DNA from 3 places in the Priestia sp. USM5 genome. Region 2 is predicted to be linked to each of the others. Evidence: predicted binding sites of a transcription regulator. Region 2 holds the regulator's gene; each other region holds the start of a gene.
The links. The regulator Rex, encoded in region 2, represses fermentation and respiration genes when NADH is low (regulators of the CRP and FNR family bind a similar motif). The targets are predictions, from matches to a motif close to TTGTGAAATATTTCACAA.
Positions count from the first base shown of each region.

Region 1 (9,855 bases), on a different contig from region 2:
TCTATCAAATTGTCAAATACTCTCCAGAATTTTTGACCATCTACAGTAGCAAATATCGGCTTTTGGATAGATTGAATACGAAATTGCAGAGTTGAATCTTTAATTGCTTCATCATATTCAGCTAAAGCCTGATGAAGAAGCTGATTAATATCAATTGTGTCTTTATGCAATTCTACATTTCCACTTGCCATTTTTGATACTTCAAACAAATCATCAATAAGTGTCTGTAAACGTTTTGATTTACGGTCAATAATTTCAACGTAAGCATGTTGTTCGTCCCAAGTAAGATCTTGGGACTTTAGCAACGCTGTATATGTCATAATAGAAGTCAAGGGTGTTCTTAAATCGTGACTGACGTTGGTAATTAACTCTGTTTTCAAGCGTTCACTTTTAACTTGAACATGCTGAGATGTTTGAATTTGCTGCTGAATATGATTTATATCTATCGCTGCTTGAGTTAAAGCTGATTTTCCTTTGATAGGTAACGGCTCTTTCCACTCAGCTGTGGCGATTTGATTAATGGAAATAATAATTTTATTTAAATAATTAATTCGTAGCATAAGCAGTATCAAAGTAACCACTCCTATAACACTGCCGACAGCTAAGTATAGTATAGACACTTGTTCTACAAACATAGATCCACTGGTCAATAAAGCTGCAACAGCAAATACCGCAAAAACTAAAAGCAGTACTACAACCATTATATACATGCCAATATGTCTGATAATAAAAATAGATTGAAGAAAATAAATGACTTGATAAACACACGTTCTGTTATATTCTTCTTTTATATCATCTAGTGTGCGCATACGCTGAAACAGTAAAAATACTTGAAGTACCCACAGGCAAATAGCTATGGATATAGCTATCATATAAAAGAAAAATGTAGCAACATGCTTATATGATTCTAATAAAGAAGTTGGATAGCCGTTCAGAACTAGACTTAATGTAAAAAATGAGTACAAAAGAAAAACAATTATACACATATCTAAAGGTACTTTTTTATCAATCCTCTGTACGGCGGTTTGTCTTGTTATTTCTTTTAAACGTCCGGTTATTGTTTTTTTATAAATAAAGTAAACTATTAACAGAGCTATTATTCCTGACAATGCATACACGAGAAATACTACATTTTGGTGATGAAGATAGTTATATTCATCAAATAAAGAACTACTGAAAGCTTCTTTTTCAGGAACAGCAATCATACCCGTAAACTTCTGCTTTAAATACTGGGTTGGAATCTCTGAGTCTGTCTCACTGCTTAACAATGAATTTTTATATTCATCTAGTTGAAACACAAGGGGTGATTGAGCTGAATAGGTATGTTTATACAACATATTTTTTTGTTTTACTAATTGATTAACGTTTTCCTTGCTTGCATTTTGGATGTTCGTATATATTTTTTGTGTGTTTCTATCTTTCAAATAATACATGATGTCTTTTTTATATTGAGATAATGGTTTTTGCCGATCAAAAGCTTCATCATAAATTCTCGTTATTTCGAATTCTTTATTTTTTGCTATTTTTTCTCGAACAAATTGATCATCTTGAAACTTTTTTTGAATGTTTTTAACTTCTAGATCCCGCTGCTTTACATAGGCATCTTCAACTTTTTTACTCTTTGCTTGCTTAGCGTCTTCTATTTTTTCTTCATATTTATCGTGTACGTTTTGTATTTGTTCCGTTAAGTTTCCTTCTGCATATCGATACGACTCAATTTCTTCTTCTGTTATCGTATTTGCGTTAACGGTATTTTTATTCTTGGATGTCAATTCTAAGAGGTAAAGATCATTTGTAAAACGATCTATTTCTTTTTGGAAGTCTTCTGATTTTACATAGGTACTTTTTTGTAAGTAGTTTGCTTTTACTAGGTTATGCATGCTGCCAATAGAAGAAATGGTTGCTCCTAAACCAAATAAAAACAAGATAATACCTATAGCTGAAATAACGCTATTTTTCCATTTTATATCCAAGTCCCCACACAACCTTTACATATCTCGGATTTTTTGGTTCAATCTCAATTTTTTCTCTTATTTTTCTAATGTGCACTGCTACCGTATTTTCTGCGTTGTAGCCGGGTTCATTCCATACGCGCTCATAAATATCATGTATGGAAAAAACTCTTCCTGCATTTTTCATTAATAATTCTACAATTTTATACTCAATGGGAGTGAGCTTAATGAATTCCCCATCAAGAGTGACGGACTTAGCCTCAATATCAAGTACAAGACCTCGGATATTAATCGTCTTTGTTTCTTCATAGGTACCTAATGTCACATATCTTCTTAACTGTGATTTAACTCTTGCTATCAGCTCTAATGGATTAAAAGGTTTTGTCACATAATCGTCTGCTCCTACCTGCAGACCAAGCACTTTATCGGCATCTTCGCTTTTAGCACTCAGCATAATAATCGGGATATTTTTTTGTTCTCGAATTTTAAACGTTGTTGAAATGCCGTCTTGCCTTGGCATCATAATATCCAGAATAATCAAGTGAACTTTTTCTTTATTTAGTATCTCTATGGCTTCGATTCCATCTTTGGCCGTAAAGACTTTAATACCTTCATTTTTTAAATAAATAGCAATACCATTGCGGATTTCTTGCTCATCATCTACGACTAAAACCACATATTCGTTCATTGATTTCTCACACTCCTTTCAAAAGTATATCATGGGTCATTTCGTCTATGGGTTTTATTGTAAACTGCATTTCTTAAGAAAAAAGAAGGGGGAATCTTAAGATTTTCTTAAGCATCATATATTGAAAAAGGTTTAAGGAATAGGGATAACAGGAACGTTAAAAGAAAAAATATAATCAATTCCTCATTTGATTCTAAAGAACTATCCGTGAGCGATTATATCTTTTTATTTAAAAGGAGGATGATTTAACTTGGAACGGAATCATACAATTATGCAATTTTTCGAATGGCATGTGCCAGCTGATGGCGAGCATTGGAAACGCCTCAAAGAGCTCGCTCCTCAACTAAAAGAACAAGGAATTGATTCCGTGTGGATTCCCCCGGTTACAAAAGGTGTTTCATCAGAGGATAATGGCTACGGCGTTTACGACTTATATGATCTTGGCGAGTTTGATCAAAAAGGAACCGTTCGTACAAAGTATGGAACCAAGCAAGAGCTGCATGAAGCAATTGATGCCTGTCATAATCACGGAATTAATGTCTATGTTGATATTGTGATGAATCATAAAGCTGCAGCGGATGAAAAAGAAACCTTCCACGTCATTGAAGTAGACCCCATGAACCGAACAGAAGAGATTTCTGAACCCTTTGAAATTGAAGGGTGGACAAAGTTTACATTTGAAGGGCGCGGCGATCAATATTCTTCTTTCAAATGGAACTTTAATCATTTTAATGGCACTGATTACGATGATAAAAACGGAAAAGAAGGTGTGTTTCGTATTGCCGGGGAAAACAAAAGCTGGAACGAAAATGTTGATCAAGAGTTTGGCAACTACGATTATTTAATGTTTGCGAATATTGATTACGACCACCCTGAAGTTCGAGAAGAAATGATCAAATGGGGAAAATGGTTAGCAGACACCCTGCAGTGCGACGGTTACCGATTAGACGCCATTAAACATATTAACCATGATTTTATTAAAGAGTTTGCTCACGAATTGTCCTCTTCTCAAGAAAAGCCATTTTATTTTGTGGGAGAGTTTTGGAATCCAGAATTAACAGCCTGTCAGGAATTTTTAGACGTTATTGATTATCAAATTGATTTGTTTGACGTATCGCTGCATTACAAACTGCATGAAGCCTCTCAGCAAGGAAGAGATTTTGATTTAACCACAATTTTTGATGATACATTGGTTAAGACTCATCCGTTGAATGTTGTCACATTTGTAGATAACCATGACTCTCAGCCAAATGAATCTTTAGAATCTTGGGTAGAAGATTGGTTCAAACAAAGTGCTTACGCTCTAATTTTACTTCGTGAAGACGGCTATCCTTGTGTATTTTACGGAGACTATTTTGGGATAGGCGGAGAGCATCCAATTGAGGGAAAAGAAAAAGATATTTCTGCTCTCTTGCACGTACGCTATGACAAAGCATACGGACAGCAAGACGATTATTTTGATCACCCGAATACCATTGGATGGGTAAGGCATGGTGTAGAGGAATTTGAGAAGTCTGGATGCGCTGTGGTGATGTCAAACGGCGAAGACGGCGAAAAGAGAATGTTCGTCGGCGAACACCGAAGCGGACAAACGTGGATCGACTTCACAAAGAACCGAGAAGACCAAGTTGTGATTGAAGAAGACGGCTACGGACACTTCCCTGTAAATGGCGGCTCTGTATCCGTTTGGGCTGAAGCATAAAAAAACAGTGGCCTGCGCCACTGTTTTTTTTACCATAGACCTAGCAGTTTCCACCACAAGCCGCCAATTCCAATCCAAATGATAATATGAATAATTGAAATTAAAAAGCCGAGCGACCACCATTTTTGCTGCGTTACATATCCACTACCGAAGAACACCGGTGCCGGTCCACTGCCGTAGTGAGTTAAACAGCCAAATAAATTGCTAAAGAACGCTAAAATTAATGCTGACAGTAACGGAGGCGCACCAGCGGCCACGATGACAGATAGAAATGCTGCGTACATAGCGCTGACGTGAGCCGTGTTACTCGCAAAAAAGTAGTGAGAATAAAAATACGCAATAGCTAGTACAATCAACGCCGTCATCCAAGACATATGACTAACAGTGCCTTTCATCAGATCACTGAACCAAGGAATCATGCCTAGATCATTTAAGAAAGTTGCCATCATAACCAAAACAGCAAACCAGACTAATGTATCCCATGCTCCCTGTTCTTTTTTGATGTCCGACCAGCTTAACACTTGCGTTAAAAGCAGCGCACATAGACCAATAAAAGCAGTTGTTGTTGCATTAATATTTAAATTAGCGCCAAAAATCCACAGCACAAGAAGAAGTAAAAATACCCCAATCATGTACCATTCTTCTTTCTTTAGCGGGCCCATTTCATTTAGTTTTTTTGCTGCAATTTCAGATGCTTCCGGCGTTTCTTTTAATTCTGGCGGATACAGCTTATAAATAACGAGCGGAATCACAATTAAACTAATAATTCCAGGTACGATTGCAGCCGCTGCCCATCCAACCCATGAAATAGTCTTTCCTGTAATTTGTTCCGTCATTTTAACAGCAAGAGGATTGGCCGCCATTGCCGTTACGAACATAGCCGATGTAATCATATCTCCTTGAAACGATACTTTTGTTAAGAAAGCACCGACTCTGCGCTCCGTACCGTCTCCAGTTCTCGATCCGTATGTTTCAGATAAAGAACGAATGATTGGAAGAATAATTCCTCCAGCTCGTGCTGTATTAGACGGCATTGCAGGTGATAAAAGTAAATCACTTACGATAAGAGAATACGATAGTCCCAACGTCTTTTTACCGAACAAACGAACAAAGATATAGGCAACCCTTGTTCCTAGACCAGTCTTAATAAAACCTCTAGAAATAAAGAATGCAATAACGATCAACCAAATCGTCGTATTTTGAAAACCGCTGAGCGATTGTTCAAGTGTTAATGTATTAGTTAATACAATAATGGTTAAAGATAAAATAGCTACACTGCCTAATGGCAATGGTTTAATGATAAGACCTACGATAGTAGCCACAAAAATAGCGAATAAGTGCCAAGCCTTCACATCAAGTCCGGACGGAGGTGTAATAAACCATAAAACAAGTCCGATTGCCAGACAAATTAATAAAGGAATAAACTTCACTTCACCGGCAGGCTTTTTAGTTGTTTCAGCCATAATCTTTCTCCTTTCATGTTTTTAAATAATAATAGTAGTATGCTCTTTCCCCTTCGTACCCAATACTTGTCCCCTTTAAAATAAAATAATTGTAAAAATACGTTTCATAAGGATGATATTGTAAATTTGTGAAGTGTTGAGCATAATTCCTTTATTATTTTATCATACATATTGACAATTTTTATCTTTCACCTTCATTTTATTCCCTTCAAAATAGCTTGTAAGCGTTATTTCATCAAAATAAATAAGCTGCATGAGTTCATCATGCAGCCTTGCATTTAACGATTTACTTTTTGAATAAACACGACTTTGAGATAATCACCTGACTTAAATTCTTTTATTGTTTTAAAATCAGCTGGAAGAGAGAACTGCTCCATCATTTTGTAACGTTCCCCTTTTTCGTTAAAAGCTTTTTCAATAAACGAATGAAATTTTTTCATATCAAAATTACTTGCATTCGTCGAAGCTACAATGACACCATTTGGCTTTGTAAGAGCAATGGCTTCTTTTAATAAATCTTTGTAGTCTTTTGCCGCGCTGAACGTATGCTTTTTCGATTTAGCAAAGCTCGGCGGATCTAGCACCACAAGATCGAACGTCATATTCTTCTTAACCGCATATTTAAAATACTTAAAAACATCTTCCACAATAATGTCCTGTGCTTCGTGATCAATTCCATTTACACTAAATTGCTCAATTGTTTTTGCCAAGCTGCGATTGGCCAAGTCGACACTTGTTGTTTTCGCAGCTCCTCCAAGAGCGGCCGCCACTGAAAATGCGCCTGTATACGAAAACATGTTTAGAACGGTCTTTCCTTTTGCATATTTATCTCGAATCGTTTTACGGACGTCTCGCTGATCTAAAAAGACCCCAACCATCGCTCCGTCATTTAAATAAACGGCAAAACGAATACCATTTTCTCTTACAATTAAAGGGAACTCACCTTTATCCCCTACTACAAAATCATCTTCTTCAATATACTGCCCTTTTACGTTGAAACGTTTTTTCTGGTACAGCCCTTTAAAGTTAGGCGCAGATTTTAAAGCTTCAATAACGTATTCTTTAAATTGATAAATTCCTTCACTATACCAGCTCGTGACGTAATATCCGTCATAATAATCAATGATTAAGCCGCCAATTCCGTCACCTTCACTATTAAATACACGAAAAGCAGTTGTATCTTCAGACGCATAAAAATCGTGACGAGAGGCAATAGCTCGCTGAATTTTTCGTACAAAAAACGCCGCGTCAATTTGTTCACTTTTCTTCTTCGTCAGAATCCATCCGTAGCCTTTGTTTTGTTTTCCATAATAGCCTTTGGCTAAGAATTGATTTTTTGGAGTGACTAAGTTAATAATAACGCCTTCTTCTTGCAGTTTATGACCATCAACAAGCGCATCTTTTTCAATGAGTGGATAACCTTTATTCACTTTTTTAATAAAAGCTTCTTTGGCTATAACTTGTACTTCTTTTCTCATGTGTACACCCTATCTATTTAATTTAGTTCATTCTAGTTTTATCCATTTTACGAGAATAATCTACATTTATCTTAACATAGATAACCGGTAATGTTTCCAGTTACAAAATAGAAAAGCAGAGGATGCCTTGAAGCACCCTCTGCTTGATATGAATGAAAAATGAAATGTATGTTTTATGTTTTAAGATAAAAAATTATGAGCACTCTTGTCCAGTATATGCATCGAACTTAAGCGTCTGCTGCTTGCTTCCGCTCACTAAAGTCACCACGTATACAGTTATTGAGTTTTCTGTTATAAGCTCAATATGCTCTACTTTTCCTTCTTGATGTTTTAAAGCAAGAACTTTTACAGCGGTCTCCGTTAACGGCTGAAGCTTATCATGTTTTACATGTGTGATTTCACCCGAAACCGCATCGATTGTAACGGTGTATTCCGTATTATCTTTGATTATTTTTATTGTGAAAATCGCTGCGTTTTGATCATATTCTACCATTTTCACCTTACCTGCATATGTAGCCAGTGCAAGATCTTTTGCATCTTGTCTCGTTAATAGCTTCACTGCTTGCTGAGAAGTATTAACTACTTTTCCTGTGAAAGCATCTAACGTTACCGTATATTGAGTGCTATCTTTAAGAATCACTGCGACATACTGACTAGCGGATTCTTTAAACTCTAGACTATATACGTAACCACTATATTGTTTAACAATTGCTTCTTTTATTTTTTGCTCTGATATTAGCTGCAGCTCTTTTTTATTCTCATGAATGACTTTCCCCGTTAGACCATCCACGGTTAGCGTATATTCTACTTTGCCATCTACTACAGTTAACGTATATTCATGCGTTTCTTTGTTAAATGTAATAGATTGAATCGCTCCTGTATACTGCTTAGAAATGGATTCTTTCACTTGATTTTGTGTCCATAACTTCACTTCTTGCTTCTTCACTACTTTTCCAGTGCTTGCGCTTACTTCTACGATTCTTTGCTCAAGGTTATTCGTTGCAATTGTAATCACATACACACTTGATTCTTGCTTAAATTCCGTAGATGTGACTGTCCCGTCGCAATCTTGCAGAGCAATACCATTTGCCTGAGCTTGCGAGATACTGACATGTTCAGTTGTCTCTGCTTTCGCTGTCTTCATCTCTGCAGCGTGACTCGTTGTAATAGAGCTAAATGCAACTGCAGCTCCTAAAGCAGATGTAGACAATACTTTTGCCCATTTAATCATCCTTACATTTCCTCCTCCTTCACCATTAGACTTTCCGTCTATGGCGTTCTATCTAGTACGCCGTTCATTATGCAAAAGATTTCTGAGAATAAGACGAATAGAAGCTTAAAGTTAGCTGAAGATATAAGAATAGCTACTATTTTTCAGCTTGCTTTCAGCTATTATTCAGGGCTGTTTCAGATAAAAAAGCATAATAGAAAGTAGAGGAGCAAAGGAGTTTTCACCATGATGGATCAACTAAAAGGAATTAAAGTCTTGCTTATAGATGACGAACCAACTATTTTACAGTTTTTATCTTTAGGGTTAACGAATGAAGGATTTGATATCAAAGCTGCCCAAGACGGAATGGAAGGCATTAATATAGCCAAAGAATTCAAGCCTCATATCGCTATTGTAGATGTTATGCTTCCGGGAATGGATGGATTTGAAGTATGCCGCTTGTTAAAGAAAATGGGGAATATAGCTGTCATCATGCTAACAGCAAAAGATCAAGTGGACGATCGAGTAAAGGGGCTGACTATTGGAGCAGATGATTATATGGTCAAACCCTTCAGTTTTGAAGAACTTCTTGCGCGCATTCAAGCTAGAATCCGCAATCAATTTCCCAACTTATTAGACGAAGTATCCATCGGTCCATTTAAAATTGATGACCGCCGCAAAGAAATTAAATACCTTAATCACATACTTGATTTATCCCCTACTGAATATGCACTCTTAAAATTCTTAGTTATTAATCACGGTCTCGTACTAAGTAAATCCACCATTTTAGATCGAGTGTGGGGATATGATTTTGGAGGAGAAGAAAACATTGTTGAAGTATACATTCGATCACTGAGAGAAAAATTACAGGACCATAGCCGAACCGTTATTCGAACGCTTCGCGGTGTAGGGTACCGGATTGATATTTCATGAAGCACAAACGTTTCTTTCATTTGAACTCTCTTCGCCTTCAGCTTTTATCTAGAAGTTTACTCGTTATTTTGAGTTTACTGATGCTGATAGGCGTTTTTCAATACGTATTTATGAAGCAATTTATTTACACAAATAAAATTAGAAGCATCGAAGACCAAATTCACTTGATTCCCGATGATGTCTGGAAGCACGATATTGAAACAAGCCAGAATGTAAAACAATCATCAAGACCAATGGTTTATTTCCCGGGCGTTAATATTACCTTTATCAATCAAAAAAGCACCTTTTTACGGCTGGCTAAGGATCCACATCATTCTTACTTCCCTAAGCTTTCTGCATCTGCATACAAACAAGTAATGAAAAACAGCAAACAGCCGGACAACACGACGAGCCTCATAAAAAAAATGGATGGTCATCAAGAGCAAGTCA
Region 1 covers NZ_JBSGKN010000009.1:331-10,185, forward strand. The annotation lists gene ACWATA_RS28730 (sensor histidine kinase) at 1-1,973, opposite strand, end outside; gene ACWATA_RS28735 (response regulator transcription factor) at 1,951-2,640, opposite strand; gene ACWATA_RS28740 (alpha-amylase) at 2,891-4,342, shown strand; gene ACWATA_RS28745 (anion permease) at 4,372-5,805, opposite strand; gene ACWATA_RS28750 (class I SAM-dependent rRNA methyltransferase) at 6,084-7,283, opposite strand; gene ACWATA_RS28755 (PepSY domain-containing protein) at 7,477-8,514, opposite strand; gene ACWATA_RS28760 (response regulator transcription factor) at 8,743-9,426, shown strand; gene ACWATA_RS28765 (sensor histidine kinase) at 9,423-9,855, shown strand, end outside.
Region 1: a site for Rex is predicted at 5,932-5,949, ahead of ACWATA_RS28745 (anion permease). Genes of this name have one in related genera too.

Region 2 (9,855 bases):
ATAAGCGGTGAACCGAATTTCTTTTCCAATACAACGTTACGACCTTTTGGTCCAAGCGTTACTTTTACAGCATTTGCTAATGTATCTACACCACGTAGCATTGCGCGACGTGCTTCTTCGCTAAATTTAATGTCTTTTGCCATATTCTTTGACCTCCTCAAGATGTTCTTAATAATCTATTTTTTACGTATGATAAGTTTGTGGTTAAAATTAGCCGATTACAGCTAAAATATCGCTTTCGCGTAAAATTAAGTATTCAGTACCTTCGTATTTTACTTCAGTACCCGCATATTTTGAGAAGATGATACGATCGCCCGCAGCTACTTCTAAAGCTACACGCTCACCGCTTTCTAATACTCGGCCTGTACCTACAGCAACAATTTTACCCTCTTGTGGCTTTTCTTTTGCACTGTCCGGTAACACGATACCGCTTGCTGTTTTTTCCTCAGATTTTACAAGTTCAATCACTACGCGATCACCTAATGGCTTTAACAAGTGAAACAACCTCCTCAAATAATATGTTTGCATTTTTATTAGCACTCAACCTCAACGAGTGCTAACACAATTATTATATTAAAACAAAGTGGGTTTTTTTTGCAAGTATTAAACAAAAAAAATTTAAAATTTACGACAACTACATATAATAGTCTTAGATTTCGACGATTTTGAGAAATAAAGCATTCTTTTCTCTGTTCAATAATATGTATGTTACAATACGAGCAAGAAGAAATTACTAACTTTACAGTACTTCTTCGACATATATACATAAAAACCTTTTAAAGGAGTATAGAAGATTGGAAAAACGTTATTGGTATGTTATCCTCACTTACATCCTTATGCAGTTTTCAGGAGTTGTTGGTATACCGCTGTTAAAATTAACAGGAATATTTGATGACTATCCAGTTCGAACAGCGAATGTCATGCTTTTGACTTATTGGACTATCATTAGCTTTATCCTTGGTTTACTTATTGTCTTACTGCTGCTGCGCCGTGACATGTCCATGCGTATAGAACATGCTGGAAAAACGATTGCTGTTGTCTGGTCAGTCCTTGGGGTGTTTCTCGCTATGGCTGGTCAAGCTGTAGCAGGTATGATTGAGCACGCTCTTGGCATTACCCAAGTATCTGAAAACACACAAAATATTGTTAATCTTGTTAAAGCAACGCCGTTCCTTATTGTCGTTACGTCTGTTATTGGACCAATACTAGAAGAGATTATTTTCCGAAAGATTATTTTTGGTTCTCTTCACAAACGATACAATTTCTTTATCTCTGCATTTATTAGTTCCCTTATTTTCGCTGCGGTACACTGGGATTTTAAACATTTACTTGTGTATACAGCTATGGGATTTGTATTTGCATTCCTTTATGCAAGGACGAGACTAATTGTTGTACCTATTATTGCTCATGTTTTGATGAATACAATCGTTATTTTATCTCAAACTATTTTTGCAGATAAAATTATAGAAATGCAAAAACAAGCAGAACAAATGCAGTTCATTTTTGGAGGCATGTTTTTATGAAGAATATCCCTTTAACACGAGGGTTTATTTATATTATTATGGGGATTTTATTCACCTACTTGGCAATTCAAAATGCCCAGGAAACCGTCTGGAATTTCCCCACAATCTTATTTGCACTCGTAGCCGCATTCGATTTCAGGTTTGCGGTTCGCATCTTTATCTTGCACTACAAAATTAAAAAATTGCAGCAGCAATATAAAAATCAAGATGATTCATCCAAATAAAAAAACCACTGTTTCAGTGGTTTTTTTTACATACTAACATCTTCTCTTTCTTGCTCTGCCCTTGCCTTTAACACTTTGCGATACGAAATGCGGGAAATAATGATGCTGATTTCATACAAAATTAAGAGCGGCACTGTCACCATCATGTGCGAGAGCAATTCCGGTGGTGTAATAAGTGCGGCAATAACTAGCAGTACGAAATAGGCATATTTTCGAATTTGAGATAAAAACATAGGCGTTATAATTCCTAAACGCGTCAAAAACATAACGACGACAGGAAGCTGAAACAACAGGCCAAAAGGCAGTGTGAGCTGCATTAAAAAAGAAAAGTATTCATTAATGCCAATCACTTGGTTTACATTCAGCTCATCAGAAACGCGCGTCATAAAATCAACGACAAATGGAAACAACACAAAATAAGAAAAAGAGACACCGCCGATAAAGAGAAAAATGGAAACAGGAATATATCCAAGCGTTACCTTACGCTCTTTTTCATATAAACCAGGACTAATAAATGCCCAAAGTTGATACAGTGCAACAGGAGCTGCAAGTACACAGCCGATAATAACAGCAAATTGCATATAAATCTTAACTGGATCTGTTAACCGAAATGCATTCATCGTTAAATTCTTTGCCTCATCAGCATGCTGTAAATAGACAATAACCTTATCCGCTATAAAAAAGCCGCCAATTGTGGCAATCACAAAGAAAAATAAAACAATTAAAATGCGTTTTCGCAGCTCTCCTATATGATCATATATTGACATTTCTTGTTCGGTCATACTATGATCACCCTTTTACTCTTTGTCATCTACTTGACGCTGTTTATCTTTTTCACGATCTTCTGATGCACCGCTAGCGGCATGCTTAAACTCTCTAAGCGTTTGGCCCACTGATCTTCCTAGCTCCGGTAACCGTTTCGGTCCAAAAATAAGCAGTGCTACAATCGCAATAATAATCCAACTGCCTGCTCCAATCCCCATATTCCCACTCTCCTTATTAATTTAGACTTAAGGAAATCGTAACACAGTCCACCTTATTCAACAGGATAATTTTTCAAAAAATAGACAAGCGACTGTAATTCTACAGCAAGATCAATATGATGCAGTCGAATCTCATCCGGTACGTTTAAGCGTGCAGGAGTGAAGTTTAGAATCCCTTTAATTCCGCAATTCACTAAACGATCGGTAATTTGCTGAGCAACAGTTGCAGGAACGGTTAAAATCGCTACTGAGATGTCATCACTCATATAATCTTCCAATTGGTCAAGGTGATAAACCGGCACGTCGCCTACTTTCGTACCGACTTTATCTTCTATCACATCAAAAGCGCACTCAATTTTGGTGTTATTATTTTTAATAAAATTATAATTTAAAAAGGCCGTTCCTAGATTCCCTACGCCAATCAGTGCTACTTTCGTTACTTCATCTTGGTCTAACGTTTTACGGAAAAATGTAAGTAAATAATTCACATTGTAGCCGTATCCCTTTTTTCCTAATGCTCCAAAGTAAGAAAAGTCCCGACGAATAGTAGCAGAATCCACTTTCACTGCCTCACTTAACTCCGCTGACGACACACGCTGTTTACCAGAAGCATGCAAGTTTTTCAAAAAACGATAATAAAGCGGCAATCGTTTAGCCGTTGCTTGTGGTATTTTTAATTGTTCAGTGTTCACGTTGTACCCCCTCAGTTCATGTATGTCATTACTAACATTTTCAAGTCATATTGCATTACCTTTCACAAAGCATCAACCGCTTTGAGGTAGCGCTTCCAATTCTCTCTCTTTTCTCTTGTTTTATATATACTCCGCTTCACACCCCGAAGGCTTTTGTCTATCCAGCACTACTTAAAGTCGGTAGCTAGAACGAAGTAATTAGCCCTTCAAAGGATTCGTTTGTTAGTCATGACGGGTTTTCTACATCCATCATATATAAGTTCAGAGATGCACTTATCTCTTATTTTAACATAGTATCCTGTATAAAATGTGCAGGTAAAATCATTTTATTTCATGAATCAAAACATTCGCTTCATCATTTGTCCTTGTCCCTCTACAAATTACAAACGCTTGTAGGAAGAACTTGTAGTTGAAAATATGTTAAAATACACTATGGATATACTACTAGAGGTGAAAAAATGATTATTCTACAATTGAACGGTATTACAAAATACTATGGGGCAGAACCCATTTTATCGAATATAAAGTTAGAAGTACAATCAAAAGACCGCATTGCCCTAGTGGGACGAAACGGTGCTGGTAAATCAACTTTATTAAAAATTATTGCTGAGCAGCTTTCTTATGACAGCGGAGAGATTATCAAACCTAAAGGTGTTTCCATTGATTATATGGGACAAGATACAGTTCTTGAATCAACACTCTCCATATGGGAAGAAATGATGACTGTCTTTGCTCCGTTAAAGAAGATGGAAAAAGAATTACGTACGCTTGAAACGAAGATGGGCGATCCAGATATTTTTAATGATTCAGTTCAATACGAAAAACTAACCAAAGAGTACGATCAGCTTCAAGTAACGTTCAAAGATTTAGGCGGCTATCAATATGAAGCGGATACACGATCTATTCTTCACGGTTTCCGTTTTTCAAACTTTGACTACAGCACCCCTATTTCCTCCTTAAGCGGTGGACAAAAAACGCGCCTGGCTCTTGCAAAACTGCTTTTAACAAAGCCTGATTTGCTTATTCTGGATGAGCCTACCAACCACTTAGATATTGAAACTTTAGCATGGCTGGAACAGTTTCTGCAAGGGTATGAAGGAGCTATTTTAATCGTTTCACATGATCGTTACTTCCTTGATAAAGTCGTAAATCAAGTGTATGAAGTCGTACAAAAAACAACGGTGAAGTACACGGGCAACTACTCTAAATACCTTGTACAAAAAGCAGAGCGATATGAAAAAGAGTTGCGTCAGTACGAAAAGCAGCAAGATGAAGTCGCAAAGCTGAATGATTTTATTCAGCGAAACATCGCCCGCGCATCGACTACAAAACGTGCGCAAAGCAGACGTAAACAGCTCGATCGAATGGAGTTAATAAATCGACCTAACGAAGGCGAAAAATCAGCTAGTTTTTCGTTTGAAATTGAACGTCAAAGCGGAAATGAAGTCTTAAATCTGGAAGATGTGTCTATCGGATATGATGAACACAACTATGTCGTCCAAGAGGCAAACCTTCGCATTAAAAAAGGGGAAAGCCTTGCGTTGGTTGGTCCTAATGGCGTGGGGAAATCAACTTTATTAAAAGGCATTGTGGATAAACTCAGCTTCAAGACTGGGACCATTTCCTTTGGCTCAAATGTAATGGTTGGTTATTACGACCAAGAGCAAGCCAATTTAACGTCTAATAAAACCGTTTTAAATGAACTTTGGGATGACTACCCAGCCAAACCTGAAAAAGAAATCCGTACAGCGCTTGGAAATTTTCTGTTTTCAGGTGATGATGTACTGAAAATCGTTTCCACGCTCAGCGGTGGTGAAAAAGCACGTTTGGCTCTTGCGAAGCTTATGCTTCAAAAAGCTAACTTCTTAATTTTGGATGAACCTACTAACCATCTTGATTTAGATAGCAAACAAGTACTCGAGAATGCGTTAATTGATTACCCAGGGACTCTATTATTTGTTTCACATGACCGTTATTTTATTAATCGTATTGCCAATAAAATAGCAGAGCTATCTCCTGAAGGAGTAGAAGAATTTCTTGGAGATTATGACTATTATGTAGAAAAGAAAGCAGAAATAGAGGAAATCAAAGAATTAGAAAATATAAAAGCAAACGAAGAACGTACGGTAAAAGTAGATAAACAGTCCTATAAACAAGATAAAGAACAAAAGAAATTGATGAGACAGCGAACGCGCCGCATTGAAGAAATTGAAACTGAAGTAAACAAATTAGAAGCCGCCCAAGCGGCGAATGAAGAACTTCTTTGTGACCCTGAAATTTATCAAAATCACGAAGAAGTATCAAGATTAAACGGTGAAAATGAAAAAATTTCTTCACAGTTATCCACATTAATGGAAGAGTGGGAAGAATTACAGCTGCTTCTAGAAGAGTAGCCTATATTTTTGCGTATCTATTCATCCTATTTACTTGTTCATGCGCTTAAGAGCAAGCTTTATCCACTCTGTGAATAAATAGTGGATATCTGTCTGATTTTCATAATTAAAACTTGTTGATAACAGGTCCGTGTACTGAGTGCACGGACTTTTCCACATAATTATCCACAGTCAATTCTAAATTTATTGAATATTGTTGATAAATCATTTTTATCCACAAAAAAAGACGAATGAGAAATAAATCTCATTCGTCACTTACTCTTCCAAGTCCAAACCGGGGTTTGCATTTAATGACATATCTGAACGTTTTCCTTGAGCAAATCGTACGCTTGCTGCTGCTCCAATCATTGCGGCATTATCCGTACATAGAGATAGCGGCGGGATAATAAGCTCAATATTTGATAGGGGTTCAAATGCCTCTTCTAGCGCTGCTCTAAGCCCTTTATTAGCAGCAACTCCTCCTGCTAATAAAACTTGCTTAACGTTATATTCCTTTGCAGCTTTAATCGTTTTAGTTACTAACACATCAATGACACTCGCTTGAAAGCTAGCAGCAAGTGTTTGTGGAAGAATCTCTTCACCTTTTTGCTTCGCATTGTGGACAGTGTTAATAACTGCTGATTTTAATCCACTGAAACTAAAATCATAGGATCCTTCTTCTAGCCAAGCACGCGGCAAATCAATTAATGGCTCTCCTTCATGTGCAAGGCGGTCAATATGAGGTCCGCCTGGATATGGAAGGTTTAACGTGCGGGCTACTTTATCGTAGGCTTCTCCTGCTGCATCATCTCTTGTTTCACCGATCACTTTAAAATGACCGTGACTTTCCATGTATATAAGCTCCGTATGCCCGCCAGATACAACTAGCGATAAGAGCGGGAATTCTAGTTTTTTGATTAGCTGATTTGCGTAAATATGTCCTGCAATATGATGAACACCAATTAATGGCTTTTGATGTGCAAATGCTAGCGCTTTGGCTGCATTTACGCCAATAAGAAGTGCTCCCACAAGCCCTGGTCCTTCCGTTACAGCTATTGCATCTATATCTGCAAACGTCAAGTTCGCTTGATTTAAAGTTTCTTCAACTACTACTGTAATTTGTTCTACATGATGACGAGATGCAATTTCCGGTACGACACCGCCAAATCGTTTATGGCTTTCTATTTGAGAGGCCACCACATTGGCTACAATTTCATGACCGTTTCGAATCACAGCTGCTGCTGTCTCATCACAGCTTGTTTCTAATGCTAAAATTAATTGATTTTCATTCATAAATTCACCCACATAACTAATGCATCCTCATTGTTATCAGAATAATAATTCTTACGAATACCTCCAGGTTTAAAACCTAGCTTTTGATACAATGATTGTGCAATATGATTAGATACCCTAACTTCTAATGTCATTGACGTAGCACCTAGTTTTCGAAGAACGTCCATCACGTTGCGCAGCAGCAATTCACCGAGTCCCTTGCCTCGGTAGTCTGGCAATAGCGCAATGTTGGTTACATGTGCTTCGTCAATAACAATCCACGTTCCGCAATAACCAATAATATTTTCTCCTTCTTCCATCACAATGTAAGTTGAAAATTGATTATTGGTTAACTCATTTTGAAATGCTTCTGCACTCCAAGGTGTCGTAAAAGACTTCTCTTCGATTTTCACTACTTGATCAATATCTTTAACTTCCATTAAACGAAACTTAATTGTTAGTTTCATGTTATACCTTCTTTTATCCTTTTTGCTGTGAAGCAAGCCAGTTGGCTTCTGCTTCAGCTAAACGAATGTAGTTCGGAACAAAAGTATGCACAGACTGCGGCTCTTTCTTCATTCCTAAGAAAGCCAATTCACTTGGTCTTGGGTTAAACTGCTGAACATGGGCAAATACAGCTTGTTCACTCAACACTTCTTTTAACGCCTCTTCATGCATGGAAAGATCATTGCCTATGAATAAAATAGGTTTGTTGTATGACTTTAAATGTTCCGCCCAGTCCTTATTAATAACAAGTCGATCACTTTCAACTTCTACAAGACCTCGTTCGTTATTCCATTCATATAGTCCTGTATAAAGCTGCTGACGGCGCGCATCAAATAACGGAGCAATATATCCATCAAAATAACGACCGTTTGCTGCTAGTGCCTCAAGGCTAGATACACCTATTAAAGGAATATTTAAAGTCCAAGCAAGTGTCTTGGCAATGGTAACACCAATGCGTACACCGGTATAGGACCCGGGACCGTGTGCCACTACAATACGGTCTAGCTCGCTTGGCGCAATATCACAATCTTTTAACAAAGATTCCACAGCGTTCATCACACGAACAGAGTGATTCTTTTTTAGATTCGTAATAATTTCTCCAATTACTTTGTTTTCTTCAACGACAGCAACACCCATGACAAAATTGGATGTATCAATGGCTAACATTTTCATCTTTTAAAAAGCTCCTTACATATTTCAACGTACCGACTGCCTATCGCTTTTACAAGGATTTTACGAGTCGTTTCGTTTTCATGGTAAATATTGATTTGAATATATTCATTAGGAAGCTGCTCTTCAATCAGGTGAGCCCACTCCACGACCGTCACGCCATCTCCTTCAAAATACTCATCGAACCCTAGGTCTTCAAATTCATCCCCTAGACGGTACACATCCATATGGTAAAGAGGAAGGCGACCGCTTTTGTATTCTTTAATGATAGTAAATGTCGGGCTATTCACATTGCGTTCAATTCCTAAGCCTTTAGCTAAACTTTTTGTGAATGTTGTCTTTCCAGCTCCCAAATCACCTTCAAGCAGCAGCACGTCACCAGCTTCTAATAAAGTTGCTAGACGAGCAGCCAGCTGATTAGTTTCATCAGGAGACGTAGACATAAACGTAAATTCATTAATCTCTGTCATTCATTCAGAACCTCATTTCAATCTGTATATATATATTGTAAACGTTGTGGACTATACATATCCAGTAAGAAATCCAACAATCTTTAACATCGCAATTCTACAAAGAAATTTCTTTGTATATAAAAAATTCCTTAGGATTGCTCCTAAGGACGGTAAAGTTTTATATAAAAATGGTTCAAACAATAAAAAAGACGAAACACATTGTTTCGTTTCTAAAACATGGCGGTCCCGACGGGAATCGAACCCGCGATCTCCTGCGTGACAGGCAGGCATGTTAACCGCTACACCACGGGACCATGTTGGTTGCGGGGACAGGATTTGAACCTGCGACCTTCGGGTTATGAGCCCGACGAGCTACCGAACTGCTCCACCCCGCGATGATAAAAAAGCAAAATAAAAATGCCTAGCGATGTCCTACTCTCACAGGGACAAAGTCCCAACTACCATCGGCGCTAAAGAGCTTAACTTCCGTGTTCGGTATGGGAACGGGTGTGACCTCTTTGCCATTATCACTAGACATTTATATGAGATTATTCTCTCAAAACTAGGTAACAGTTTGCTGAGTAAAGCTTACGCTTTTAAAGTTTTGGTTAAGTCCTCGATCGATTAGTATCAGTCAGCTACACATGTCGCCACGCTTCCACCTCTGACCTATCAACCTGATCATCTTTCAGGGATCTTACTAGCTTGCGCTATGGGAAATCTCATCTTGAGGGGGGCTTCATGCTTAGATGCTTTCAGCACTTATCCCGTCCACACATAGCTACCCAGCGATGCCTTTGGCAAGACAACTGGTACACCAGCGGTGTGTCCATCCCGGTCCTCTCGTACTAAGGACAGCTCCTCTCAAATTTCCTACGCCCACGACGGATAGGGACCGAACTGTCTCACGACGTTCTGAACCCAGCTCGCGTACCGCTTTAATGGGCGAACAGCCCAACCCTTGGGACCGACTACAGCCCCAGGATGCGATGAGCCGACATCGAGGTGCCAAACCTCCCCGTCGATGTGGACTCTTGGGGGAGATAAGCCTGTTATCCCCGGGGTAGCTTTTATCCGTTGAGCGATGGCCCTTCCATGCGGAACCACCGGATCACTAAGCCCGACTTTCGTCCCTGCTCGACTTGTAGGTCTCGCAGTCAA
Region 2 covers NZ_JBSGKN010000001.1:4,417,526-4,427,380, forward strand. The annotation lists gene groL (chaperonin GroEL) at 1-143, opposite strand, end outside; gene groES (co-chaperone GroES) at 211-495, opposite strand; gene ACWATA_RS23130 (CPBP family intramembrane glutamic endopeptidase) at 795-1,523, shown strand; gene ACWATA_RS23135 (YdiK family protein) at 1,520-1,747, shown strand; gene tatC (twin-arginine translocase subunit TatC) at 1,774-2,529, opposite strand; gene tatA (twin-arginine translocase TatA/TatE family subunit) at 2,545-2,730, opposite strand; gene ACWATA_RS23150 (redox-sensing transcriptional repressor Rex) at 2,784-3,422, opposite strand; gene ACWATA_RS23155 (ABC-F family ATP-binding cassette domain-containing protein) at 3,881-5,815, shown strand; gene tsaD (tRNA (adenosine(37)-N6)-threonylcarbamoyltransferase complex transferase subunit TsaD) at 6,071-7,087, opposite strand; gene rimI (ribosomal protein S18-alanine N-acetyltransferase) at 7,084-7,533, opposite strand; gene tsaB (tRNA (adenosine(37)-N6)-threonylcarbamoyltransferase complex dimerization subunit type 1 TsaB) at 7,547-8,245, opposite strand; gene tsaE (tRNA (adenosine(37)-N6)-threonylcarbamoyltransferase complex ATPase subunit type 1 TsaE) at 8,242-8,712, opposite strand; tRNA gene ACWATA_RS23180 (tRNA-Asp) at 8,933-9,008, opposite strand; tRNA gene ACWATA_RS23185 (tRNA-Met) at 9,013-9,089, opposite strand; rRNA gene rrf (5S ribosomal RNA) at 9,114-9,229, opposite strand; rRNA gene ACWATA_RS23195 (23S ribosomal RNA) at 9,299-9,855, opposite strand, start outside.

Region 3 (9,855 bases), 1.6 Mb from region 2:
AGGATAAAATTCACGTAGGAAAAGGCAGATAAGTTATACTAAATAAAAAGTAAATTGTAAACAGAGGAGTAACAGAAATGAATCAAAAACAGCTCGATATTTTAGGGCATACGCACCAGCTTTTTATGGAAAAAGGATACGTAGACACTTCGGTACAAGATATATTAGAAAGAAGCGGGATTTCAAAAGGAACATTTTATAAATATTTTTCATCTAAAAGCGAACTGCTTATTTCATTACTTTCGTCTCTGCAAGAATCACTTATTCTACAAAGAGAAAAAGTAGCCATTGAATATAGAGAGGATAATCAGAAGGGATTTCAAGAACAGATGATCTTTATGATGAACTTTGCAGAGCAAAACAAAATTCCTGAAATGATTGAAAGTACACTCGTTTTAAATGAAGTTAAAACATTTCATTATATAGAGGAATTAAAAGCTGCAACATTCAACTGGATATATGAACGTTTTCAGCAGGTTTTTCCATCTAAGACTTCTCCTTATTTATTTGATGGAGCTGTGCTGCTAGAAGGAATGCTTAACAATATGTTTAAAATGAACAAAGCGCTGGACTATCCATTACCTATTGAACAAATTGTCCATTATTGCATGAAGCGTACAGAGGAAATCATAATCGAAGTAGCAGAACAAAAAGAACAGTTATTTAACCCTTCCGTTTACTCTGCGGTATTTAATAAGAAAACAGAAAGTCATTTTTCGACAGATCTGACGCGTGTAACTGCGAAGTTAAAACGGGTGATTGAAAATAAACTAACAAATGAAGAGGAACGAAAGAGAAGTCTAGAATTTGTTACGTTTATATCGGATGAATTGCTGCAAAATGATACGGAGCCTCGCACATTCATTATTCAGAGTTCTCTTTTATCGCTAGAGAAAATCAATACTCTCGCCCAGACCAAAGAGCTAGAGGAATATAAGGAAGTCGTAACTACTCTGACAAGACATTCTTCATAATTTAAAAAGCACATGAGCTAAACTAACAGTCAAGGCTCTGCGTCATATAAGAAAGAGAAGATTGCCTATAAAACATATAAACAGCCAGTTGCCGTTATGATAGGTGACTGGCTGCATGGGATGAAAAGGTGAGGGTGGAGACAGACATAACACTCTTAATAGAAGAGGGTAATTCTTTCCCTTTTATAGAAAATCAATTAATCGAAAGTAGCTCCTTCATTCTTAAGATCAAACGTGATATAGTTTGCTAACCTTTGCGTTCACTTAACTAACTTATAAGGGTAACACTTAAAAAAGAATCAATAACGATAGAAACCGCTCCTAAAGCAGGTGCATTTTTTCCTAACGAAGAAGGCAGTAGTTCACATTTATTGTCTAAATGAGAATGGACTCTAGAAGAAACTTCGTTTTTAATCGTATTTAAAACAATGGGATGAGATTCAATTATATGATTTCTCAAGATAACAGCTTCTACATCAAATGTATTAAGAATATTGGTTAATCCAATTCCGATATAAAAGCCAAAGTTTTGAAGTGCATTTAACATTTCTACATCATTTTTATTTGCGCGTTCCACAATCTCTTTTCGAGAAATATTCTTTTCTTCTTTAGAGAGCGAAGCCAGTAACGCTTTTTCAGAAGCATATAATTCCCAACAGCCTCGATTTCCACAGCTACATTTGGGGCCATTAAAATCTATCGTCATATGACCCATTTCCCCAGAAAAACCCTGAACACCTTTATACAATTCGTTGTTAATAACAAGTCCAGTTCCAATTCCGACATTAATACTGATGTAAACGATGTTTTCATAGTTTTTTGTCATACCAAATACTTTTTCACCGTATGCTCCTGCATTAGCTTCATTTTCAACAAAAACTGGAACATTAAACTCACTCTCAATTAAAAACTGCAAATCTTTGATATTCCAATTTAAGTTAGGCATGAAAATAATTTGCTGATGACGATCTACAAGGCCTGGAACACAAATTCCTATTCCGACTAGACCATAAGGGGACTCAGGCATATGGGTTACAAAACCATGAATAAGTGCAAATAAAATCTCTTTTACTTCACTAGCGGAAGAACTAGACAAGTCAGAAGTCTTCTCGAGAATAATATTTCCTTCTAAGTCGGTTAGAATTCCGTTAAGATAGTCGACTCCTATATCAATACCAATCGAGTAGCCTGCATTCTTATTAAAAACAAGCATTACAGGTCTTCTGCCGCCTCTAGATTGCCCTGCCCCAATTTCAAAAATAAAATCTTTTTCAAGCAGGGTATTTACTTGGGAGGAGACAGTTGACTTGTTTAATCCTGTAATCTCAGAGAGAGTTGCCCTGGAGACAGGGGAGTTCTTTAAAATTTCATCTAATATTAATTTTTGATTCATTTTTTTTACTAAAGCTTGATCTGCAATTTGAATAATAACCACTCCTTTGTTTATCTATCGAACTAAGTTGGTGTTTTTAGAAGGTTGAATTAGATATTTAAAAGTATCATATCTAATATTATAACTAAATTTTCTAAAAAAAACATTGAAATAAACATTTATTTTGTATATGATGAGATAAAGTTAGTTTATTGGATAAACAAACTAACTCAAATAAGATAGTTGATGAATAAACTTGTTCACTTAAATCAAAGGGGGAAATGACAAATGGTCCAAACTAGTACTAATAAAATTAATTTTTTTGAAAGCGTAAACAAAATTTTATATGAAGGTAAAGATTCTAAAAATCCCTTAGCTTTTAAATACTATAACCCTGAAGAAGTAGTAGGCGGTAAAACGATGAAAGATCAGCTGCGTTTTTCTGTTGCTTACTGGCACACGTTTACAGCAGATGGTACGGATCCTTTTGGCGCAGCTACTATGCAAAGATCTTGGGATAGATATGATGGAATGGATTTAGCAAAAGCGAGAGTTGAGGCAGCTTTTCAACTTTTTGAAACATTAAATGTTCCATTCTTCGCATTTCATGATCGAGACATTGCTCCTGAGGGCAGTACGTTGCAAGAAACAAATAAAAATCTTGATGTTATCGTCACTATGATCAAAGAATACATGCAAACAAGTAACGTAAAGTTATTATGGAACACAGCGAATATGTTTACAAATCCCCGGTTCGTTCATGGTGCAGCTACTTCTTGTAATGCAGATGTATTTGCTTATGCGGCGGCTCAAGTAAAAAAGGGGCTTGAAACAGCAAAAGAACTAGGCGCAGAAAATTATGTATTCTGGGGCGGCCGTGAGGGATATGAAACACTGCTTAACACAAATTTACAGTTAGAGTTAGATAACTTAGCCAGATTTATGCATATGGCTGTAGATTATGCAACCGAAATTGGATATACGGGGCAGTTTTTAATTGAACCTAAACCTAAAGAGCCTACGACACATCAGTATGATACCGATGCAGCAACAACTATTTCATTTTTAAGACAATACGGATTAGATAAATACTTCAAACTTAATCTAGAAGCTAACCACGCAACGTTAGCTGGGCATACATTTGAACACGAATTACGAGTAGCTAGAGTACAAGGCTTATTAGGATCAGTGGATGCAAACCAAGGTGACCCTCTTTTAGGCTGGGATACAGATGAATTCCCGACGGATTTATATTCTACGACGCTAGCAATGTATGAAATCCTGCAAAATGGAGGGTTGGGCAGCGGAGGATTAAACTTTGATGCCAAAGTACGCAGAGGTTCTTTTGAACAAGACGATTTACTCTATGCTCATGTAGCAGGAATGGATGCGTTTGCTCGAGGATTGAAAGTAGCACATAAATTAGTAGAAGATCGTGTTTTCGAAAACGTTATCAACGAGCGCTACAGCAGCTTTAAAGAGGGAATTGGGCTTGAGATTGTGGAAGGAAAAGCTAACTTCCATACACTGGAGCAGTACGCGTTTAAAAATCCGAATATTGTGAATAAATCAGGAAGACAAGAACGGTTAAAGGCCATTTTAAATCAATATATTTTAGAAGTTTAAAGGACAAACGAGAGTAGAAACAATTTCTACTCTCGTTTATAAACGCGGAGGTATCAAGATGAAATATGTAATTGGAATTGATCTAGGAACAAGTGCGGTAAAAACGGTTTTAGTTGATACAAAAGGCGAGATTTGCGCTGTGGTTTCTAAAAATTATCCTCTCCTTCATGAAAAAACAGGATATAGCGAACAGAATCCTGAAGAATGGGTTCAGCAGACGGCTAGTGCTTTAAATGAATTAATTGCTAACGCTAATATAAAACCCGAAGATATAGAAGGAATTAGTTATTCTGGACAGATGCATGGCCTTGTGCTGCTGGATGAAAACTATAACCTATTACGTAACGCCATTTTGTGGAATGACACAAGAACAACAGAACAATGTCATCATCTCTATAAAGTGATTGGAGAAAAACGTCTTTTAGAAATAACAAAAAACCAGGCTTTAGAAGGATTTACTCTTCCTAAGTTATTGTGGGTAAAAGAGTATGAACCGGCGATATTTAAAAAAACAGCTGTATTTATGCTACCCAAAGACTATTTGCGTTTTAAGATGACTGGCTTTATTCATAGTGAATATTCAGATGCTGCCGGTACATTATTATTAAACATCAGCAAGAAAAAATGGGATAGTGAGCTTTGCCAATTAGTAGGAGTCAATATTAACCTTTGTCCGCCACTAGTCGAATCTAGTGAATGCATAGGCAATATTAGTGAATCATTCTCTCAAAAAACGGGGTTAGCTACTTCAACAAAAGTATTTGCAGGCGGGGCTGATAATGCTTGCGGAGCAATCGGCGCCGGCATTTTATCATCAGGGGAAACACTATGTAGCATTGGGACATCTGGGGTTGTTCTTTCTTATGAGGAACGAAGCAATAGAGACTTTGGTGGAAAAGTCCACTATTTTAATCATGGAAAAGAAAATGCCTTTTATACAATGGGCGTTACATTATCCGCTGGTCACAGTTTAAGCTGGTTTAAGGAAAATTTCGCAGAAAACGATACGTTTGAAGAATTGTTGGCCGACCTAAAAAATGTCCCAATCGGCTCAAATGGCCTTTTATTTACCCCTTACTTAGTCGGGGAACGTACACCGCATGCAGATGCTACGATTCGCGGAAGTTTTATAGGGATGGATGCCTCTCATAAAAAGAGAGACTTTACGCGGGCAGTTATTGAAGGGATTACGTTTTCATTAAATGAATCAATTGAAATTTTTCGAGAAAACGGAAAGGAAATTACGTCTATTGTATCAATCGGCGGGGGAGCAAAAAACGATCACTGGCTTCAAATTCAAGCAGACGTTTTTAATGCAAAAATCGTAAAGTTATCTACTGAACAAGGCCCAGCGTTAGGAGCAGCCATGCTAGCAGCTTATGGCTGTGGCTGGTACAACTCATTGGAAGAGTGTGCAAACGTATTTATTACGTCTTCAAAAACATATTATCCTAACGCAGAACATGTACAAGTCTATAAACAGCTTTATGAATTATATAAAGAAGTATATCTTCAAACATACGACCTAAGTAAAAAGCTAGATGAATTTAAAGGGAAGTAATAGATTACAAAATATACAACCTTACTTTAAAAAGGAGCCTCATATGAAAGTAGCTTGTATTATTTGATTATGGTTGTATATCGATATACCTGACACAAAAGGAAGTATGGAAAATGCTGTAGTAAGATTTGATTCGATAGAAAAATACGTACGTTAGAGGGGAGGATAAGAGCAGTTAGTCCAATAGACGACGAAAATTTCTTTTGTGTTCCAAGAATTTGAAAACGCATTCAAATAAGGGCGAACTCAGTTAGAAATAGAACTTCTACTGTTACTCTTAACTAACTGCTTTTAACAACGCATGAAACAAAATCGAAACTCATTATATATTTTTTCTATTACCTTAGTTGCCGCTATCGGAGGGTTACTGTTTGGATATGATACAGCTGTAATATCTGGAGCTGAAGAATCATTAAAGGTGTATCTTATTGACAGCTTAGGGTTAGGATCTTTAGCACACGGTGTTACTGTATCAAGTGCTTTGATAGGATGTATTATTGGAGGATTGGTATCTGGTTATTTTGCGACGAAACTAGGACGCAAACAATCACTTATACTAGCAGCTATTCTTTTTATAGTCTCAGCGTTAGGAGCTTCTTATCCTGAGTTTTTATTTTTCACAAAAGGGGAACCGACACTCTCTTTGTTACTAGCTTTTAACTTCTACCGCATTATAGGTGGGATTGGTGTTGGCTTAGCATCAGCCATTTGTCCCATCTATATAGGAGAAATTGCACCGGCAGATATTCGCGGCAGATTGGTATCATTTAATCAATTTATGATTATTTTTGGAATGTTAGTCGTTTACTTCGTGAATTGGGGTATTGCAAATGGGGAAACCTTAGAATGGATTAATGATGTGGGTTGGAGATACATGTTTGCTTCAGGAGCTATTCCAGCTTTACTCTTTGCATCACTCTTGTTTTTAGTTCCTGAAACGCCTCGCTACTTAGCTATACAGAATCAAGATCAAAAAGCTTTAGCCATACTAACTAAAATTAATGGGTCTTCAGAAGCGAAATCAATTTTAGAAGATATTAAACAAACAATTTCTACCAATGTTTCGTCTGGAAAATTATTGGCATATGGAAAATTAGTTATCGTTGTAGGTATACTGCTTTCTGTATTTCAACAGTTTGTAGGAATCAATGTAGCTCTATATTATGCTCCGCGTATTTTTGAAAGCATGGGAGCAGCTAAAGGTTCTTCTATGCTGCAAACCATTATTATGGGATTAGTAAATGTTATTTTTACAGTAATTGCAATTTTGACAGTTGATCGTTTGGGAAGAAAACCTTTATTAATAACAGGGTCTATCGGAATGGCCATTGGAATGTTCGGTGTAGCAAGCATGGCTTTTTCAAACATCATTGGTATAGGGACGCTTGTATTTATCATTATTTATACAGCTTCCTTTATGATGTCATGGGGGCCAATTTGTTGGGTGCTCATTTCAGAGATTTTTCCTAATAAAATTAGAGGTCGTGCTGTAGCTATTGCCGTAGCTGCTCAATGGGCAGCTAACTATTTTATTTCCTCTACGTATCCTGTGATGATGGAATATAGCGGAGGATTAACATATGGTTTCTACGGTTTAATGAGTGTACTTTCTGCTTTATTTGTTTGGAAATTTATTCCTGAAACAAAAGGTAGAACTCTTGAACAAATGGAAAATATGTGGAGAAAAAAACAAGAGGCTTCAAAGAGTAAGAAGGCCATATAACCATTAAGCTTTTGCTTAGAGGAAAGATGAATATAAAACTTTCAAAAACACCTAAACTATCTTTAGGTGTTTTTAATATGTAACCTTTATGAAGAAAGTGGATAGCTTTTTTAAAGGATATTGCTATAGTGATAAGCCTCTTTAAAAATAGAAATATAGTTTTTTTATGAGGAGTGTTTTATCGTAAATATAAATAACGGTGCAATGAATTTACAAAAAATCTGGGGGGCATCCGCTATATACGGAATATCCTAAAGAATTAAAGTATGACCATGCTTCATGGGTTCCAACGTATCGGAATCAGAAAATGATTGATTGGATGTTTCAGCAAGTAAAGCAAACAAACTAGTAAGAAATAAAGCTCCATACTTCATTACTCCCAAAAAGCTCTTCCAGTTAATAAGAACTGGAAGAGCTTTTTTACTTTTATCAGAATCTACGCGCTAGGAGAAAGATATTTCACACCACATTTAACCAAATATGTGACGAAATTATGGTAAAGCCATTTAAACTAAATAAAAATTGCTTCAAGTGTGAGAAATATCACACCTTTTAAACATACAACATGATAATTTTTTAGGAGTAAGCAATATGTCATGACAAACTTCAATATGTTAGGAGGTTTTTAGCCTTTTGATCTGTTGAGATGCATCTCTAATATGAACGTTTATATACCATTATTATGTACAGAGATTTAAAGGAAGGGAGCCTGAGCTGAGGTGAGAAAGCAAAAATCAATGCATATTGTCAAGTTAATCATTCTCTCCGTATTCATCACAATTTTTTTAGCAGGCTGTGATAGTCGTTATTTGATTTTAAATCCACAGGGGGCGGTAGCTCAAAAAGAATACCAGTTAATTATTTTTTCCATAATTTTATGCGCAATTGTCGTTATTCCTGTTTTAGGTCTGCTTGTGTATATCGTTTTACGCTACCGTGATAAGCCTGGAAACAAGGCTCCGTATCGACCAGATTGGGACGATAGCAAGCGTCTTGAATTTATTTGGTGGGGCATCCCCATTATTATTATTGGCATTTTAGGTTTCGCTACGGCCAAGACGACTTATGAATTAGTAGATCCGCCGAAAAAAGATGTAAAGCCGCTAACGATTGAAGTAACGTCTCTTGATTGGAAATGGTTATTCCAATATCCGGATCAAGATATTGCGACAGTCAACTATGTCGAAATTCCAAAGAATGTGCCCGTTCAATTCGTGCTAACGTCAGATGCACCTATGAATTCCTTTTGGGTACCCCAGCTAGGAGGACAATTATATACAATGCCGGGAATGGCCATGGGGCTTTGGCTACAAGCTAATCACAAGGGAGAATATTTTGGTTCAGGTGCTAATTTTACGGGTGAAGGGTTCGCTCATATGAACTTTAAAGTTAAATCTACATCGACAAAAGAATTTAATCAGTGGGTAAGGCAAGTAAAAGAAACAGCACCAGCTTTAACAAAAGCTGATTATAACAGTCTTGCAAAACAAGGTCTTTCTTTAGAGAAATCGTATTCTACCATTCCTAAAGGTTTGTTCCAAGAAACTGTCATTAAAAACGGTGGTCAATATTATAGTCAGCATCACCATATGAAAAATGAAGACATGAAGACAATGAATGTGGCTTCTGATGAACAAGCACATACACAGCACGAGCACCAGGAAGGAGGAAACTAAGTTGTTAGACAAATTAAAAGATTTTTCATCTCATTTTTTTGTGACAGGGGAGCCAATGATTTACGGAGCCGATGTCGCCGTATTGTTAACACTAGCCGGTATTATTTTTGTTCTTACGTATCTTAAAAAGTGGAAGTGGCTATGGCGTGAGTGGCTCACAACGGTGGATCATAAAAAAATTGGAATCATGTATATGCTTTCTTCATTGTTAATGCTGTTTCGAGGCGGAGTAGATGCATTATTGATGCGTATGCAACTAGCATTTCCTCAGTGGCATTTTCTAGATTCTAATCATTACAACGAAATTTTTACTACGCACGGAACCATTATGATTCTATTTATGGCAATGCCGCTTATGTTTGCTTTCTTTAATATTGTTGTACCTCTTCAAATTGGAGCAAGAGATGTCGCCTATCCTTTTTTAAACGCGGTAAGCTTTTGGCTATTTTTCTTTGGCGCCATGCTTTTCAATTTGTCGTTTGTAATCGGAGGATCGCCAGATGCAGGGTGGTTGAGTTATCCGCCGCTTTCTGGCATGCAGTTCAGTCCTGGACCAGGTCAAGATTTTTATATTTGGGGCATTCAAATATCAGGTATTGGCAGCTTGGCTTCTGGAATTAATTTTATTATGACCATTTTAAAAATGCGTGCGCCTGGCATGAAACTTATGCATATGCCGCTATTCACGTGGTCTGTTCTAGCAAGCTGTATTATTATCATTTTCGCGTTTCCTGTATTAACCGTAACGCTTGCTTTATTGTTTATCGACCGCTTCTTTGACGGACACTTGTTTACCATGACCGGCGGTGGAAATCCGATGATGTACATTAACTTAATTTGGATGTGGGGACATCCTGAAGTGTATATCGTTGTGCTTCCGGCATTCGGCATTTTTTCTGAAATCGTTGCAACGTTTTCTCAAA
Region 3 covers NZ_JBSGKN010000001.1:2,800,016-2,809,870, reverse strand. The annotation lists gene ACWATA_RS15085 (TetR/AcrR family transcriptional regulator) at 78-974, shown strand; gene xylR (transcriptional repressor XylR) at 1,243-2,400, opposite strand; gene xylA (xylose isomerase) at 2,635-3,972, shown strand; gene xylB (xylulokinase) at 4,031-5,533, shown strand; gene xylE (D-xylose transporter XylE) at 5,835-7,256, shown strand; gene ACWATA_RS15060 (cytochrome c oxidase subunit II) at 7,994-8,932, shown strand; gene qoxB (cytochrome aa3 quinol oxidase subunit I) at 8,934-9,855, shown strand, end outside.
Region 3: a site for Rex is predicted at 7,788-7,805, ahead of ACWATA_RS15060 (cytochrome c oxidase subunit II). Genes of this name have one in related genera too.